2 regions of the Streptomyces winkii genome follow, and region 2 is predicted to be linked to the other one. Evidence: predicted binding sites of a transcription regulator. Region 2 holds the regulator's gene; the other holds the start of a gene.
What was found. The regulator HspR, encoded in region 2, represses chaperone genes until heat shock. The targets are predictions, from matches to a motif close to TTGAGNNNNNNNNNCTCAA.
Positions count from the first base shown of each region.

Region 1: a site for HspR is predicted at 5,178-5,196, ahead of lon (endopeptidase La). Genes of this name have one in related genera too.

Region 1 is NZ_JASTTH010000001.1:804,990-813,701, forward strand. Features, by position in the region: gene QQM67_RS03665 (multifunctional oxoglutarate decarboxylase/oxoglutarate dehydrogenase thiamine pyrophosphate-binding subunit/dihydrolipoyllysine-residue succinyltransferase subunit) at 1-1,854, opposite strand, end outside; gene QQM67_RS03670 (HAMP domain-containing sensor histidine kinase) at 2,117-3,232, opposite strand; gene QQM67_RS03675 (response regulator transcription factor) at 3,369-4,190, opposite strand; gene QQM67_RS03680 (spermidine synthase) at 4,270-5,076, opposite strand; gene lon (endopeptidase La) at 5,219-7,717, shown strand; gene QQM67_RS03690 (lysozyme) at 7,906-8,712, opposite strand, start outside.
Region 2 is NZ_JASTTH010000007.1:170,736-179,447, forward strand. Features, by position in the region: gene clpB (ATP-dependent chaperone ClpB) at 1-18, opposite strand, end outside; gene QQM67_RS22190 (TIGR03618 family F420-dependent PPOX class oxidoreductase) at 144-593, shown strand; gene QQM67_RS22195 (trypsin-like serine peptidase) at 647-1,561, opposite strand; gene QQM67_RS22200 (heat shock protein transcriptional repressor HspR) at 1,640-2,098, opposite strand; gene dnaJ (molecular chaperone DnaJ) at 2,100-3,296, opposite strand; gene grpE (nucleotide exchange factor GrpE) at 3,363-4,079, opposite strand; gene dnaK (molecular chaperone DnaK) at 4,076-5,950, opposite strand; gene QQM67_RS22220 ((Fe-S)-binding protein) at 6,271-8,607, shown strand.

The sequences.
Region 1 (8,712 bases), on a different contig from region 2:
CACGTTGAGCCGCCCGCGGTGTGCCATGCCGATCACGCACTCGTCCAGCCGCGACTCGGCGGCGGCGTCGAGCACCGCGTCCAGCATCGGGATGACGGACTCGCCGCCCTCCAGCGAGAAGCGCTTCTGCCCCACGTACTTGGTCTGGAGGAACGTCTCGAACGCCTCGGCGGCGTTGAGCCGGCGCAGGATGCGGAGCTGTTCGTCACGCTCCGGCTTGGAGTGCGAGCGCTCCACCCGGTCCTGGATCCACTTGCGCTCCTTCGGGTCCTGGATGTGCATGTACTCGATGCCGGTGGTGCGGCAGTACGAGTCGCGCAGCACGCCCAGGATGTCGCGCAGCTTCATCATCGACTTGTTGGCGAAGCCGCCGACGGCGAACTCCCGCTCCAGGTCCCACAGCGTGAGCCCGTGCTCGGTGATGTCCAGGTCGGGGTGCTTGCGCTGCTTGTACTCCAGCGGGTCGGTGTCGGCCATGATGTGGCCGCGCACCCGGTAGGAGTGGATCAGGTCGAAGACGCGGGCGGCCTTGGTGACGTCGTCGTCGTGCGAGGCGTCGATGTCCTGGTTCCAGCGCACCGGCTCGTACGGGATGCGCAGCGCCTTGAAGATCTCGTCGTAGAAGCGCTCCTCGCCGAGCAGCAGCTTGCTGACGATGCGCAGGAACTCGCCGGAGGCGGCACCCTGGATGACCCTGTGGTCGTACGTGCTGGTCAGCGTCATGACCTTGGAGACGCCGAGCCTGTTGAGGGTGTCCTGCGAGGTGCCCTGGAACTCCGCCGGATACTCCATGGCGCCCACGCCCAGGATCAGGCCCTGGCCGGGCATCAGCCGCGGCACCGAGTGGACCGTGCCGATGCCGCCCGGGTTGGTGAGGGAGCAGGTGACGCCGGAGAAGTCCTCCATCGTCAGCTTGTTCTGCCGGGCGCGGCGGACGATGTCCTCGTACGCCTGCCAGAACTCGAAGAAGGTGAGCGTTTCCGCCTTCTTGATCGCTGCGACGACGAGCTGCCGCTCGCCGTTCGGCTTCACCAGGTCGATGGCGAGGCCGAGGTTGACGTGGTCGGGCTTGACCAGCGTCGGCTTGCCGTCCTTCTCCGTGAAGGAGTAGTTCATCGACGGCATCGCCTTGAGCGCCTGCACCATCGCGTAGCCGATCAGGTGCGTGAAGGACACCTTGCCGCCGCGGGCGCGCTTGAGGTGGTTGTTGATGACGATGCGGTTGTCGAAGAGCAGCTTGACCGGGACGGCACGCACCGACGTGGCCGTCGGCAGCTCCAGCGAGGCGTTCATGTTCTTCGCGACGGCCGCGGAGGGGCCCCGCATGGGCTGGTACTCCGGGCCGGAGGGCTGCTCGGCCTCGCCGCCGCCCTGCGCGGGCTTGGCGGGCTTGGCCGGTTCCGCCGGTGTGGGCTGGGCGGCCTTGGCGGGTGCGGGCTTGGCCGGTGCCGGCTTGGCCTCCGCGGTCTTCGCTGCCTTCGCGGGCGCGGGCTTCGCGGGCGGGGCCTTCGGGGCCGCGGCCTTGCTCTCTGCCGGCTTGGCTCCGGCGGGCTTGGCCGGTGTGGGCTTCGCGGGTGCGGGACCGGCGGTCGCTCCCGCGGTGGCGGCCGCGGTGCTCGGCGGTGCGGTGGGGGCCGCGGCGGGCTCTCCCGCGCCTCCTGCTGACTCGGCGCCCGGCTTGTAATCGGCGAAGAAGTCCCACCAGGCTCGGTCTACCGAGTTCGGGTCCTGGAGGTACTGCTGGTAGATCTCGTCGACGAGCCACTCGTTTGGCCCGAACACGGCGGAGGGATCGCTTCCCTGACCGTCCTGCTGGGTCGAGACGCTCGAGCTGTTGGGGGACTGTGACGACACGGCGGCAACCGCCCTCTTCCGCGTTCCTTAGGTGGTGGACAGCGGGAACAAAGGCTACGCCTCTCCCCGCCTGACTTGCAGTCCAGCCCGGGTTGTCGTCACGCAAGTCACATCAAGAGTCCGGTTTCGGCGCATGATGTGGCGGGAAACAAACAGGGTTCTCCGCAGGCTGGAACTGAGCGGCCCGATTCTGCGTCTCACTTCTCCGGCGGCCTCGGTCCGCCGCCGGTGGAGGCCGGTCGTGGCCGGTCGAGGCGGGTCGTCAGCCCTGTGCCTCCTCCAGGCCCGGAAGCGTGACCTGGATGCGGCAGCCCCGCGGGGACTCCGCGACCCTGATCCAGCCGCCGTGCAGGTCGACCGCCCACCGCGCGATCGCCAGCCCCAGCCCCGTACCGCCGTCGCCCCCGCCCGCGGCACCGCCGCGCTGCGAGGAGGCCTCGGCGGCCTTCGTACGGTTGAAGCGCTCGAAGACGTGCGCGCGCTCCGACTCGGGGATGCCCGGCCCCTCGTCGAGCACCTCCACCTCGAGGCTCTCGTCGGTCGCCCCCGGCCGGGCGCGCACCGTGACGCGCCCGTGCGGTGGGCTGTGCTTGACCGCGTTGTCGATGAGGTTGGCGACGACCTGGTGCAGGCGCTCCGCGTCCGCATAGGCCGTCAGTTCGGGCGGCGAGACGTCGAGGTGCAGATGGACGTCCGTACGGGAGTGGCCCTGCCCCTTGCTCATGTTGGCTTCCTTGAGCACGCCCGCCAGATACGGCCACACCTCGAAGCGGCGCGCGTGCAGCGGCACGACTCCGTTGTCCAGCCGGGACAGGTCGAGCAGATGCGCCACGAGCCGGCCGAGCCGGTCGGTCTGCTGGAGCGCGATGCGCATCGTCTCGGGGTCGGAGTCGGAGACGCCGTCGACGACGTTCTCCAGCACCGCCCGCAGCGCCGCGATGGGAGTGCGCAGCTCGTGCGAGACGTTGGCGACCAGCTCCTTGCGGTGCTGGTCGACGGCCTCCAGGTCGGCGGCCATCTGATTGAAGGTCTCGGCCAGTTCGCCGAACTCGTCCCGGCGGTCGCCCCGTACGCGACGCGAGTAGTCGCCGTCCGCCATCGCCCTGGCCGCGTCCGTCATCTCGTCCAGCGGCGCCGTGAGCGACTGCGCCACGAACTGGGTGATCAGCAGCGAGGCGATGATCGAGATGATGGTGATCACGCGCAGCTCGGTGGCGGAGTTGACCGCGAAGAGTGCGAGCAGCGTGGTGATCACCACGGAGACGATCACCAGGGCGCCCAGTGCCGCCTTCACCGAGCGGTAGGGGTCGAGCGGGCGCAGCCCCTCCCAGAGCCGGTCGAGCCACCCCACCCATACGGGCTCCCAGCGTCGGCGCAGGCGCTGGTTCAGGCGGCCCAGGGCGCGCACCGCACGCCCCAGGAACCTCCCGGTGACGCGGGCCGAGTGAGGAAGGCGGACCGCACGGCCCGCGGACGGCGAATCCGGCACCTCTGTCACGTCCCGCTGCCGCCCGTCAGGAGCCGTCCGCGGCCGACGCCGGGTAGCCGCCGCCCTCCGCGCCGGACGTGGCGTTGGCGGAGCCGCCCGAGGAAGGCGTCTCGAGCGCGTAGCCGACGCCGTGCACCGTACGGATGCGCTCCGCGCCGATCTTGCGGCGCAGGGCCTTGATATGGCTGTCGACGGTGCGTGTGCCGGAGGCGTCCGCCCAGTCCCACACCTCCGCCAGCAGCTGCTCGCGGGAGAGCACGGCCCGCGGAGAGTGCGCGAGGCACACCAGCAGGTCGAACTCGGTCGGCGTGAGGTGCACGTCCTCACCGGTGACGCGCACCCGGCGCTGCGAGTGATCGATCTCCAGCTCGCCGAGGCGGAGTATGCCGCTGCGCGGTGTGTGCGCGGCGAGCGTGGCGCGCTCGACGCGGCGCAGCAGTACGTGCACGCGCGCGGCGACCTCGCGCATCGAGAACGGCTTCGTCATGTAGTCGTCGGCGCCGACCCCGAGGCCGACCAGCATGTCGGTCTCGTCGTCCCGGGCCGTCAGCATCAGCACGGGGACCGGGCGCTGCGACTGCACCCGGCGGCAGACCTCCAGCCCGTCGAAGCCCGGCAGCATCACGTCGAGCACGATCAGATCCGGCTGCCAGGCCTCCGCGGTGTCGACGGCGGCAGGGCCGTCGCCTGCCGTCTGCACCTGGAATCCCTCGGCGCGCAGCCGCATCGCGATGGCGTCGACGATCGTGGGATCGTCCTCGACGACCAGGATTCTGCGCTGAGCGCCAGGGGTGGTCGTCGCGGACGCGTTGTTGCTCTGTGCCGGTGTGATGTTCTTCTGGTCCATTCGACCCCGCCCCTGCATGGCCCGGTGGCTTGTTTGTGTGCGTGCTTGCAGCAGCGTAAGGGCCTTGTGTCGGCTGCGGCTATGCCGGTTTGGTTGCGAAGTGGACCACGTCGGGGACGCCTCGGGCGACAGGGATCTCTTCCGTGCGAACCCGGTTGAATCCGGCATTCCGCAATGCATCCTCGAATGTCGGGGAGCCCTGTGCGGACCAGACCGCGAGTACGCCGCCGGGCGCCAGCCGGGCGCGGCAGGCGGCGAGCCCGTCGGGGGAGTAGAGGGAATCGTTGTCCTCGGTGACGGTCCAGCCGGGGCCGTTGTCGACGTCGAGGCAGAGGGCGTCGAAGATCCGGTCGGTGCGGTCCGGCTCGACGGTGCCAACGGTGCCATCCGCCGGGTCCGCCGGGTCCGCCGGGCCCGCTGCGTCGGTGCCGTACAGGTACCGCACGAGGTCGGCGTGCACGATCTCCGTACGGGGGTCGGCCAGCGCCGCCCCCGACAGCACGGAGAGCGGCCCGCCGTCCCGGTGCCAGTCGATCACCGCCTCCTCCCGCTCCACGACGGTGATGCGTCCCCACCGCGGTTCGGCCGCGGCCTCCGCGAGTGAGAACCCGACGCCGAGCCCGCCGACGAGCAGCCGGGGCGCCGCACGCCGGGGCCCGTGGTCCGGCCCGCGGTGCAGTTCCGCCAGCGCCGCCCGTACGAGCAGCCGCTCGGAGCGGCCGTCGGAGGTGTCCATGAGGAAGGTGCCGTTGGCGATGATCTGGAGCAGCCGCCCGTGCCGCCGCAGCACCACCTCGCCGTGCGGGCCGTCCCGGCGGTCGAGGACGACCGGCTGCCCGGTGGGTTCGTGCGCGCTGGGGCTGGGGTCCGTCGGCATGCACACCATCCTGCCGTGCGCTGCTCCGCTCATGCCGCGCCGTCGATCGCTCCTGGCGAACAGAAGGGCTCCGGAGGAACATCCGCGGCCCTGCGCGCATTGAGTGGGCATTGAGCGAGTAGAGCTCAACTTGCATGCCGAGGGAGAGATCATGGCTTCGACGTCCACACCGCTCACCCTGCCCGTGCTGCCCCTCGATGACGAGGTCGTGCTCCCGGGAATGGTGGTGCCGCTGGACCTGTCCGACAGTGAAGTACGAGCGGCGGTGGAGGCCGCACAGGCCGCCGCCACCGGAGGAGAGAAGCCGCAGGTGCTGCTGGTGCCGCGGGTCGGGGGGCGTTACTCGGACATCGGCGTGCTCGGCCGGGTCGAGCAGGTCGGACGTCTCGCGGACGGCGACCCCGGCGCCCTCATCCGCGGCCGGCAGCGCGTGCGCGTCGGCTCCGGCACGAGCGGGCCCGGCGCGGCCCTCTGGGTCGAAGGCACGCTCGTCGAGGAAGCCGGAGAGGTAAAGGAGGCAACGGAGGGGACCGCGGAGAGCGGCGGAGACGCGGCCGACCTGATGACCGAGTACAAGGCCCTCTCCGCCGACTGGCTCCGCAAGCGCGGCGCCTGGCAGATCGTGGACCGGCTCCAGCAGATCGACGACGCCGGCCAGCTCGCCGACAACGCGGGGTACTCCCCGTTCCTGTCCACCGAGCAGAAGATCACGCTCCTGGAGACCCTCGACCCGGTGGAGCGGCTGCGCTTCGCCGTCACGACGCTGCGCGAGCACCTCGCCGAGCAGGACGTGGCCGAGTCCATCGCCAAGGACGTCCAGGAGGGCGTCGACAAGCAGCAGCGCGAGTTCCTGCTCCGCCGCCAGCTCGACGCCGTACGCAAGGAGCTCGCGGAGCTGAACGGCGACCCGGAGGACGAGGGCGAGGACTACCGCGCCCGCGTCGAGGCCGCCGCCCTGCCCGAGCACGTGCACAAGGCCGCGATGAAGGAGCTGGAGAAGCTGGAGCGCGCCTCCGACCAGTCCCCGGAGGGCGGCTGGATCCGCACCTGGCTCGACACCGTCCTGGAGCTGCCCTGGAACGAGCGCACCGAGGACGCATACGACATCAGCGGCGCACAGGCCGTCCTGGACGCCGACCACGCGGGTCTCCAGGACGTGAAGGAGCGCATCACCGAGTACCTCGCGGTGCGCAAGCGGCGCGAGGAGCGCGGCCTCGGCGTCGTCGGCGGGGGGCTGACGGACGCAGCCGCGCGAAGCGCGTCCACAACGGGCGGTGGTGGGCGACGGGCGGGCGGCGCCGTGCTTGGCCTGACCGGCCCGCCCGGCGTCGGCAAGACGTCGCTCGGCGAGTCCGTGGCGCGGGCGATGGGGCGCAAGTTCGTGCGTGTCGCGCTCGGCGGCGTGCGGGACGAGGCCGAGATCCGCGGTCACCGCCGTACGTACGTGGGCGCGCTGCCCGGACGCATCGTGCGGGCCGTCAAGGAGGCCGGCTCGATGAACCCGGTCGTGCTGCTGGACGAGGTGGACAAGCTCGGTGCGGACTTCCGCGGCGACCCCTCGTCGGCGCTGCTGGAGGTCCTCGACCCGGCGCAGAACCACACCTTCCGCGACCACTACCTGGAGGTCGAACTCGACCTGTCGGACGTGGTCTTCCTCGCGACCGCCAACGTCATGGAGGCGATCCCGGACGCGCTGCTGGACCGCATGGAGGTCGTGCAGCTCGACGGCTACACCGAGGACGAAAAGGTCACCATCGCCCGCGACCACCTGCTGCCCCGGCAGCTGGAGCGCACCGGCCTCGCGGCCGACGAGGTGAGGCTGGAGGACGGCGCCCTGCGCAAGCTCGCGAGCGAGTACACGCGGGAGGCCGGCGTGCGGAACCTGGAGCGCTCCGTCGCCCGGGTGCTGCGCAAGGTGGCCGCCCAGCACGAGCTGGGGGAGCGCGAACTCCCGGTCACCGTGGGCCCGGACGAGCTGCGCGCGCTGATCGGGCGCCCGCACCACACCCCCGAGTCCGCGCAGGACCCGGCGGAGCGGCGCACGGCCGTGCCGGGTGTGGCGACGGGGCTCGCGGTCACGGGCGCAGGCGGCGACGTGCTCTTCGTCGAGGCGTCGCTCGCCGACCCGGAGACGGGCGGCTCGGGCCTCACCCTGACCGGGCAGCTCGGCGACGTGATGAAGGAGTCCGCTCACATCGCGCTGTCGTACCTGCGCTCGCGCGGGGCCGAACTGGAGCTGCCGGTCGGCGATCTGAAGGAGCGCGGCATCCACCTGCACGTGCCGGCGGGCGCCGTCCCCAAGGACGGCCCGAGCGCGGGCATCACCATGACCACCGCGCTGGCGTCGCTGCTGAGCGGCCGCCAGGTGCGTACGGACGTGGCGATGACGGGCGAGGTCTCGCTGACCGGGCGGGTGCTGCCCATCGGCGGCGTGAAGCAGAAGCTGCTGGCGGCGCACCGCGCCGGTGTCACGACGGTCGTCATCCCCAAGCGGAACGAGCCCGACCTGGACGACGTGCCCGAGGAGGTGCTCGCGGGACTCGACGTCCGGCCGCTCTCGGACATCCGCCAGGTGCTCGAACTGGCCCTGACGCCCGCCGAGTCCGGGTGCCTCGGCGAGGACGGGCGGGAGCTGCCGGTGGCGGCCTGACAGGCCACCGGGCGCCCCGCCCCGGGTGCCCGGTTCCATGAGCCTGCGCCGCGCCGGTGCACATCACCGGTGCGGCGCAGGCGTTTCGTGTGCGCGGGAGCTCCCGGTGGCGGCCCGAAGCCGCCACCGGGCACCCTCCCGGCTGGGAACGCCGCGCCGCGGGACGCGGCCGGACTCCCGGTGTCAGGTCATCCGTCGGCGAGCGCCTGGAGGCGGTCCATCGCGCCGTTGAACAGGTTGTGGTCGCCGACTGTCGGCCCGGTCGAGGTGTACTGCCAGAACGTGTAGAAGCCCCAGCCGTTGGGGAGCGTGCCGGGCGAGGACGCGTAACGGGCCACCCACAGCGGGTTCGTGCTGCCGAAGCCGCCGCTGTTGCCGGTGCACTGCGTCCACCAGTCCGTCGTCGTGTAGATCACGGCGTCCCGTCCGGTGCGTGCCTTGTACGTGCTGGTGAAGTCCTTGATCCAGCTGACCATCGCGCTCTGGCTCTTCCCGTAGCAGGTCGAGCCGTACGGGTTGTACTCGATGTCGAGCACCCCGGGGAGCGTCTTGCCGTCCTTGCTCCAGCCGCCGCCGTGGTCCGCGAAGTAGTTGGCCTGCGCCGCGCCGCTGGAGTTGTCCGGCAGCGCGAAGTGGTAGGCCCCGCGGATCATTCCGACGTTGTACGAGCCGTTGTACTGCTGCGTGAAGTACTCGTTCTGGTACGACGTGCCCTCGGTCGCCTTGACGTAGGCCCACTTGACGCCGCTGCTCCACAGGGTCGACCAGCTGACGTTGCCCTGATGGCCGCTCACATCGACGCCGTGGACGGTCGCCGCGAGGGTGCCGGGCGGTGTGCCGTCGGTGTGGTCGCCGCCCTCGTGCATGCGCACGCCCACCCCCATCGAGGCCTCGCCCGGCTCGACTTGGCCGGTGTCCTGGGGGGCCGCGCTCGCCGCACCGGGTGCGGCGACGAGCAGTACGAGTGCGGAGATGAACAATCCCGCCGCGGAGAG
Region 2 (8,712 bases):
GGTCAGCTCTGCGTCCACTGGCGTGCGTGCCTCCTTCGTATGCGGCTGGGGCTGTTCCGCCGTTTTCTGCTAGCTTCAGCATCCAGCAAGTTGAGTCTATTCCACTCAACTGTCACGCGACTAGATTCGTTCCCATGACGAGCATGGAAACGCACCGTCCGGAGCCGCACGGCCAGGCACCCTCGCCGTCTTCCGGGGCCGCTCTCGCCGCATTCTGGCGGGAGCGCCACTACGCGACCCTCACGACGCTGCGGCCCGACGGCACTCCGCACGTGGTGCCCGTGAGCGTGACGTACGAACCCGGGGAGGACGGTGCCGGGGGCGTCGCGCGCGTGGTCGCCCGGCGCAGCAGCAAGAAGGCGCGCAACATCGCGGCGACGGGCGACGAGGGAACGCGCGTCGCCCTGTGCCAGGTCGACGGCGGACGGTGGTCGACGCTCGAGGGCCGGGCCCGAGTCCGCACGGAGGCGGAGGCGGTCGCCGACGCCGAGCGGCGCTACGAGGAGCGCTACGGACGCCGGCCCGTCCCCAACCCCGAGCGGGTGCTGATCGAGATCGCCGTCGACCGGACGCTGGGCAGCACGGCCCCCTGAACCCGGACGCCTCCCTTCCGGGCCGCGTCCCGGTCCCGCATCCCGCGTCCCGGTCAGTGCTTGTGCTTCGCGTGCTTGTGCTTCGCGTGCTCGTGCTTCGCGCCGAACTTGTCGAGCAGAGCCTTCGCCGACTTCGGATAGGGCCGCCCGAGCAGCTCGTCGTCGGAACCCACGGAGGTCACGGCCACCAGCGTGCCCGCCCCGCGCTTCTTGTCGATGCCGCGCAGCCACGGGCCGCCGCTGACTCCCTGGGTGAGGCGGCAGGGCCGCAGCGCCAGGGCTCCCACGTTCGTGGCCGCGATCTCGCCCCGCTGGTAGCGGTGCGCCTTGCCGGCGCAGTAGTGCAGCGTCTCGCCGTCGTACGGGGACGAGGCGGGGTAGCCGAGTGTCGCCGTGGTGCCGCCGCGGACGGGCTCGGTCTTCAGCTTGTTCGCCCCGTAGACGTCCTGGATGGTGCGGCCGCCGCGCTTCTCGATGCGCAGGAACGCCCAGTCGTACGGGAGGACAGACTCCAGGCTCTTGTCGGTGTCCCAGCCGGGCGCCGTCTTCCACGAGAGGACCTTCCAGCCGTGCGCGAGCACGTACTTCGGGCCGTCGCCGCTGCCCGCGCCCTCGCTCGTACCGGTCGTGCCCCTGTCCTTGCTGCCGGACTTGCCGCCGGACTTGCTCTTGTAGGCGGGCTGGAAGTACATCGCCTCCGGCTTGCGCGGGCGCTCCGGGCTGGAGATGCAGTGCGCCGCCGTGGCGACGACGCTCCCGCTCGGGGAGTCGACGATCGCGGCCGAGCAGGATTCCGCCTGCGCGCCCGGCAGCCGGGCCACGAGCTTCCCGACGGTCCTGACCGTTCCCTGCGGCCAGCGGTCCCCCTTCGAGGAGGGCGGATACGGCGCCGGCGCGCTCGCCCCCATGAGCGCCAGCGCGGTGGTGCAGGTCATGAGAGCGGCGAGCGCCGCGCGAGTCGACGTCATGCACCTACGCTCTGCCGCCGCTCCGTCCGCGGCCAACCGCGCACACCTGATCGAGTTAACGCGGCCCGTCAGTCCCGGTCAGTCCCGGCGCTGCTTCTTGGGGCGCCAGACCACCAGGGCGCCGGACTGCGGGTGCACGTCCTCGTACGGGACGAGGTCGCGGCGGTAGGAGGCATGGACCTGCGCCTCGCGCTGCTGCATGGCCGCAGCCGCGCCCTCCACCGCCTGCTGGAGCTCCACCACGCGGGACTTCAGCGCCGCGACCTGGTTCTCCAGCTCGATGATGCGCTTGATGCCCGCGAGGTTGATCCCCTCGTCCTGGCTCAACTCCTGCACCTGACGCAGGAGTTCGATGTCGCGCGCCGAGTAGCGCCGGCCGCGCCCGGCCGCGCGGTCGGGGGAGACCAGGCCGAGGCGGTCGTACTGGCGCAGGGTCTGCGGGTGCAGACCCGACAGCTGAGCGGCGACCGAGATGACGTACACCGGGGACTCGTCGGTCAGCTGGTATGGGTTGCGTCGTCCGCCTCGGCCGTTCACGTCAGTCTCCCTTCGCGGCCTTGAACAGCGCGGCTCGCGGATCCTCCGCGGCTGTCGCCTCGCGGTAGGTCTCCAGGATGCCCTTCGCCTTCTCGCTCAAATCCTTCGGAACTGATACGTCGATGGTGACCAGCAAGTCGCCCTTCGTGCCGTCCTTGCGGTAGGCGCCCTTGCCGCGGGCCCGCATCGTACGGCCGCTGGGGGTGCCCGGCGGCAGCTTGAGCGTGACGGGCGGGCCGCCCAGCGTCGGCACCTTGATCTCGCCGCCGAGCGCCGCCTCCGGGTAGGTGACGGGAACGGTGACGGTCAGGTTGTCTCCCCTGCGGCCGAAGACCGGGTGCCGGTCCACGTGCACGACCACGTACAGGTCGCCGTTGGGACCGCCGCGCTCGCCCGGTGCGCCCTTGCCGCGCAGCCTGATGCGCTGCCCGTCGCTGACGCCCGCGGGGATACGGACCTGCATGGTGCGCGAACTCGTCGCCCTGCCCGAGCCCTTGCACGTGTCGCAGGGGTCCTGGGCGATGAGCCCGCGGCCCTTGCAGTCGACACAGGGGTCGGTCAGGGAGAAGCCGCCACCGCCGCCGCGCGAGACCTGGCCGGTGCCCACACACGTCGGGCAGACACGGGGCGAGCCGTTCTTGTCGCCCGTGCCGGCGCACGCCTTGCACGCCGCCGAGGAGGACATCCGCAGCGGGACCGTGGCCCCGTCGACCGCCTCGGTGAAGCTGAGCGTCACCTCGGACTCGATGTCCTGGCCGCGCCGCGGCTGTGTGCGCGTACCGGCGCCGCCGCGGTTGAACAGGCCGCCGAAGACGTCGCCGAGACCGCCGCCGAAGCCGCCGGCGCCGCCCGGGCCGCCGGTGCCTCCGGGCTGACCGCCTCCGAAGAGGTCGCTCAGGTCGAAGTTGAATCCGCCCGGACCGCCGGGACCACCGGGACCGCCGGTCCTGATGCCCCCGTTGCCGAACAGGGCGCGAGCCTCGTCGTACTCCTTGCGGCGCTTGGCGTCACCGAGCACGTCGTACGCCTCGGAGGCGTCCTTGAAGCGCTCCTCGGCCTTGGCGTCGCCCCTGTTGGCGTCGGGGTGGTTCTCCCTGGCGAGCTTGCGGTACGCCTTCTTGATCTCGGCCTCGGTGGCGTCCTTCGGGACGCCGAGGACCTTGTAATAGTCCTTCTCGATGAAGTCCTTGGTACTCATCCGCGGCGTCCCTCCTCCCCGGTGCCGTGCCCGCGTGTGCTGCCGTGATCAGGCTTGTCGCACTGGTCAGCCCTGCTCGGGGCCACCGTTCTCCTCTTCGTCGGCGGACTCCTCACCACTCGCGCCCTGGGCACCCGGCTGCGGCTCGGCGACCCCGACTCTCGCGGGGCGGATCGTCCGCTCGCCGATTCGGTACCCGGGCTGAAGGATCTGCACGCACGTCGTCTCCGTGACGTCGGGCGAGTACGAGTGCATCAGCGCCTCGTGCACAGTCGGGTCGAAGGGCTCGCCCTCCTTGCCGAACTGCATCAGACCCATCTTGGCCGCGACCATCTCCAGCGACTCGGCCACCGACTTGAAGCCGCCGACGAGTTCGCCGTGGTCACGGGCCCGGCCGATGTCGTCGAGCACCGGCAGCAGCTCCGTCAGGAGGTTCGCCACCGCGACCTCCTTCACGGCCGCACGGTCGCGCTCGACTCTGCGGCGGTAGTTCTGGAACTCCGCCTGGAGCCGTTGCAGATCCTGCGTCCGCTCGTGAAGCGCCGTCCGGGTCTGGTCGAGCTGAGCGGTGAGCGCCGCTTCCTGTGCGTTCTGACCTTGCGCCGCTTCCGGTCCGGGCTGGCCTTCCTGCTCGTTGTCGGTCACGTCCCCGGCCGGCTCCGCCGGACCCCCCGCCTCCTCGGCGGGGACGGGTCCGGCGGCCTGCGCCGCAGCGTCATCGGGCTGTACGGCGTCGGCGGGGACGTCGGGCTCCTGGTCGAAGCCCGGAGTCTCCTCCGTCACGCTGCACCATCCTTCGGCTTCTGCTCGTCGTCCACGATCTCCGCGTCGACGACGTCCTCGTCGCCGTCGGCCTTGGCCTCACCGGCGCCCGCGGCACCCTCGGCACCGCCCTGCGCGCCGGCCTCGCCCTGCGCGGCCTGCGCATCCGCGTACATGGCCTGACCGAGCTTCTGGCTGGTGGCCGCGACCTTCTCGCTGGCCTCGCGGATCGCCGCGGTGTCCTCGCCCTTGAGCTTCTCCTTCAGGTCCTCGACGGCGCTCTCGACCTCGGTCTTGATCTCGCCGGGGACCTTCTCCTCGTTGTCCTTGAGGAACTTCTCGGTCGTGTAGACGAGCTGCTCGGCCTGGTTGCGCGTCTCGGCGGACTCGCGGCGCTTGGCGTCCTCGTCCGCGTACTGCTCGGCGTCGCGCATCATGCGCTCGATGTCTTCCTTCGGGAGCGCCGAGCCGCCGGTGACGGTCATCCGCTGCTCCTTCCCGGTGCCGAGGTCCTTCGCGGAGACGTGCATGATGCCGTTCGCGTCGATGTCGAAGGTGACCTCGATCTGCGGCACGTTGCGCGGCGCCGGCGGCAGCCCCGTCAGCTCGAACATGCCGAGCTTCTTGTTGTACGCGGCGATCTCGCGCTCGCCCTGGAAGACCTGGATCTGCACGGACGGCTGGTTGTCCTCGGCCGTCGTGAAGGTCTCCGAACGCTTCGTCGGAATCGTGGTGTTCCGCTCGATCAGCTTGGTCATGATGCCGCCCTTGGTCTCGATGCCGAGGGACAGCGGGGTGACGTCCAGCAGCAGGACGTCCTTGACCTCGCCCTTGAGCACACCGGCCTGGAGGCTCGCGCCGATGGCGACGACCTCGTCCGGGTTGACGCCCTTGTTGGCGTCCTTGCCGGCGGTCAGATCGCGGACCAGCTCCGCGACGGCGGGCATACGCGTGGAACCGCCGACCAGCACCACGTGGTCGATCTCGGACAGCTGGATCCCGGCGTCCTTGATCACGTTGTGGAACGGGGTCTTGCAGCGCTCCAGCAGGTCCTCGGTCAGCTGCTGGAACTGGGAGCGCGTGAGCTTCTCGTCCAGGTGCAGCGGGCCCTCGGCCGAAGCCGTGATGTAGGGGAGGTTGATGTTCGTCTCGGTCGAGCTCGACAGCTCGATCTTCGCCTTCTCCGCGGCCTCGCGGAGACGCTGAAGCGCCATCTTGTCCTTGGACAGGTCGACGCCGTGCCCGGACTGGAACTGCTTGACCAGGTAGTCGACGATGCGCTGGTCCCAGTCGTCACCACCGAGGTGGTTGTCGCCGTTGGTGGCCTTCACCTCGACGACGCCGTCGCCGATCTCCAGCAGCGAGACGTCGAAGGTGCCGCCGCCGAGGTCGAAGACCAGGATCGTCTGGTCTTCCTTCTCCAGCCCGTAGGCGAGGGCGGCGGCCGTCGGCTCGTTGACGATGCGCAGCACGTTGAGGCCCGCGATCTCGCCGGCCTCCTTGGTGGCCTGCCGCTCGGCGTCGTTGAAGTACGCCGGGACGGTCACGACGGCGTCCTCGACCTTCTCGCCGAGGTAGGACTCCGCGTCGCGCTTCAGCTTCTGAAGGATGAAGGCGCTCATCTGCTGCGGGTTGAAGTCCTTGCCGTCCAGGTTGATCTTCCAGTCGGTGCCCATGTGGCGCTTGACCGACCGGACCGTCCTGTCGACGTTCGTGACAGCCTGCCGCTTGGCCACCTCGCCGACGAGCACCTCACCGTTCTTCGCGAACGCCACAACGGACGGCGTTGTCCTGGCGCCCTCGGCGTTGGTGATGACGGTGGACTCACCGCCTTCGAGAACACTGACGACGGAGTTCGTCGTGCCCAGGTCGATGCCGACCGCACGTGCCATTTCGGTTTCCTCCAGCTGATCTCTTGAGTGAAGCTGACTCAAGAGTGCCTGGCCGATTCGATCCCGTCAACTGACCTGAGTGGGGGCCGCTCAACTCTTATGCCCTCTTTATGCGCACCCGCCTCCGACCAGCGACGACGCGTACCTCGGTCCGCACCGGACGGGCGCTCGGAGCGCGCCGGGCGCCCCGCGACGCAGATCACCGCGCGCCCGGGTACCAGGGGATGCCGTGGAGTGGGTAGTCTCGTACGGATCAGATAAGTTACCGCTTAGTACGCCACCCGATCAGGTCTCGCCCGAAGGCCGCCCGAGGAGCCCTCATGCAACTCGCCGCGATCGTCGTTTCGCTGGTGCTGGCCGCGGTCGGCATCGCGCTGTTCGCGCGCGCCATCGCGCAGATCTACCGCTTCGTCAGGCTCGGACAGCCCGTGCCCGAGGGCACGCGCACGGACGACCCGGCAGCGCGCACGCTCACCGTCGCCCGCGAGTTCTTCGGCCACACCCGCATGAACCGATGGGGCGTCATCGGCTTCGCGCACTGGTTCGTCGCCATCGGCTTCTTCGCGCTCGTGCTGACCCTCGTACACGCGCTGGGGCAGCTCTTCCAGGCGGACTGGACGCTGCCGCTCATCGGCACGTGGGCGCCGTACGAGATCTTCACCGAGATCCTCGGGCTGATGACGACGCTCGGCATCGCCACGCTCATCGTGATCCGGCTGCTGAGCCTGCCCTCGCGCGCCGGGCGCAAGTCGCGCTTCGCCGGATCCAAGGCGGGCCAGGCGTACTTCGTCGAGTACGTCATCCTCACCATTGGCGTGGCCATCCTCGTACTGCGCGGGCTGGAGGGCGCGCTGCACGGCGTGGACGGCTACGAGGCCTCGTACCTGGTGTCGTATCCGCTGGTGGCCGCCTTCAAGGGGCTGAGCGTGACCGCGCTCCAGAACCTGACGTACCTGGTCGCGCTCATCAAGATCGGCACCTCGTTCGTGTGGATGATCGTCGTCGGGCTCAACACCAACATGGGCGTGGCCTGGCACCGCTTCCTCGCGTTCCCCAACATCTGGTTCAAGCGCGAGGCGGACGGCGGCACCGCGCTGGGCGAGCTCCAGCCGATGACGTCCGGCGGCAAGGCCATCGACTTCGAGACGGTCTTCGACGAAGAGGGCGGCGAGGAGACGCAGTTCGGCGCCTCGCAGGTCGAGCACTTCTCCTGGAAGGGCATCCTCGACTTCTCCACGTGCACGGAGTGCGGCCGCTGCCAGTCGCAGTGCCCGGCGTGGAACACCGGCAAGCCGCTCTCGCCGAAGCTGCTGATCATGTCGCTGCGCGACCACGCGCACGCCAAGGCCCCGTATCTGCTCGCCGGCGGCGGCAAGACGATGGAGGGCGAGGAGAAGGCCACCGAGGAGCAGCTGAAGGACGTGCCGAAGGCCGCCCTCGAGGAGGCCGAGCGGCCGCTGATCGGCACCGCGGAAGAGAACGGCGTCATCGACCCGGACGTGCTGTGGTCGTGCACGACGTGCGGCGCGTGCGTGGAGCAGTGCCCCGTCGACATCGAGCACGTCGACCACATCGTCGACATGCGCCGCTACCAGGTGATGATCGAGAGCGCGTTCCCGAGCGAGGCCGGGACGATGCTGAAGAACCTGGAGAAGAAGGGCAACCCCTGGGGCCTCGCGAAGAAGCAGCGTCTGGAGTGGACGAAGGAGCTCGCGGAGGCGACAGGCTTCGAGGTGCCCGTCGTCGGCAAGACCGTCGACGACCTCACCGAGGTCGACTACCTCTACTGGGTCGGCTGCGCGGGCGCCCTGGAGGACCGCGCGAAGAAGACCACCAAGGCCTTCGCGGAGCTGCTGCACATCGCGGGCGTCAACTTCGCGATCATGGGCGGCGACGAGAAGTGCACCGGCGACTCGCCCCGCCGCCTCGGCAACGAGTTCCTCTTCCAGCAGCTCGGCGAGGAGAACGTCGCCACGCTCAACGCGGCCTTCGGCGAGTCCGCTCCGGGGGAGGAAACAGACGAGGGCGTGACGGTCGAGAAGTCGAAGAAGAAGATCGTCGCGACCTGCCCGCACTGCTTCAACACCCTCGCCAACGAGTACCCGCAGCTGGGCGGCCACTACGAGGTCATCCACCACACCCAGCTGCTCCAGCACCTCGTCGACGAGGGCAAGCTGGTGCCGGTCACGCCCGTCGAGGGCCTGATCACGTACCACGACCCGTGCTACCTGGGCCGCCACAACAAGGTCTACACGCCCCCGCGCGAGATCATCGGCAAGGTGCCGGGCCTGCGGAACGAGGAGATGCACCGCCACAAGGAGCGCGGCTTCTGCTGCGGGGCCGGCGGCGCCCGCATGTGGATGGAGGAGCGCATCGGCAAGCGCATCAACAACGAGCGCGTGGACGAGGCGCTTTCGCTGAATCCGGACATCGTCTCGACGGCCTGCCCGTTCTGCCTCGTCATGCTGACCGACTCCGTCAACGGCAAGAAGGCGGCAGCCGACGGCGGCTCCGCCACGGGAAACCAGGCCAAGGAGGATCTGCGGGTCGTGGACGTCGCCCAACTGCTGCTGGACTCCGTACGTACGCCCGGTGACGACGGCCCGTCGGATGAGCCGGAGGCGGAGGAGACCACGGAGCCCGAACCGGCGAAGTAGCGGCGCCGCCCGGCGCTCGACGTCCCATACCGCGGGGTCGAATAGATGGATATGAGCGGAGCTTGTCACCCACAACGGCAGGCTCCGTTCGTTTGTGGCAAGCTC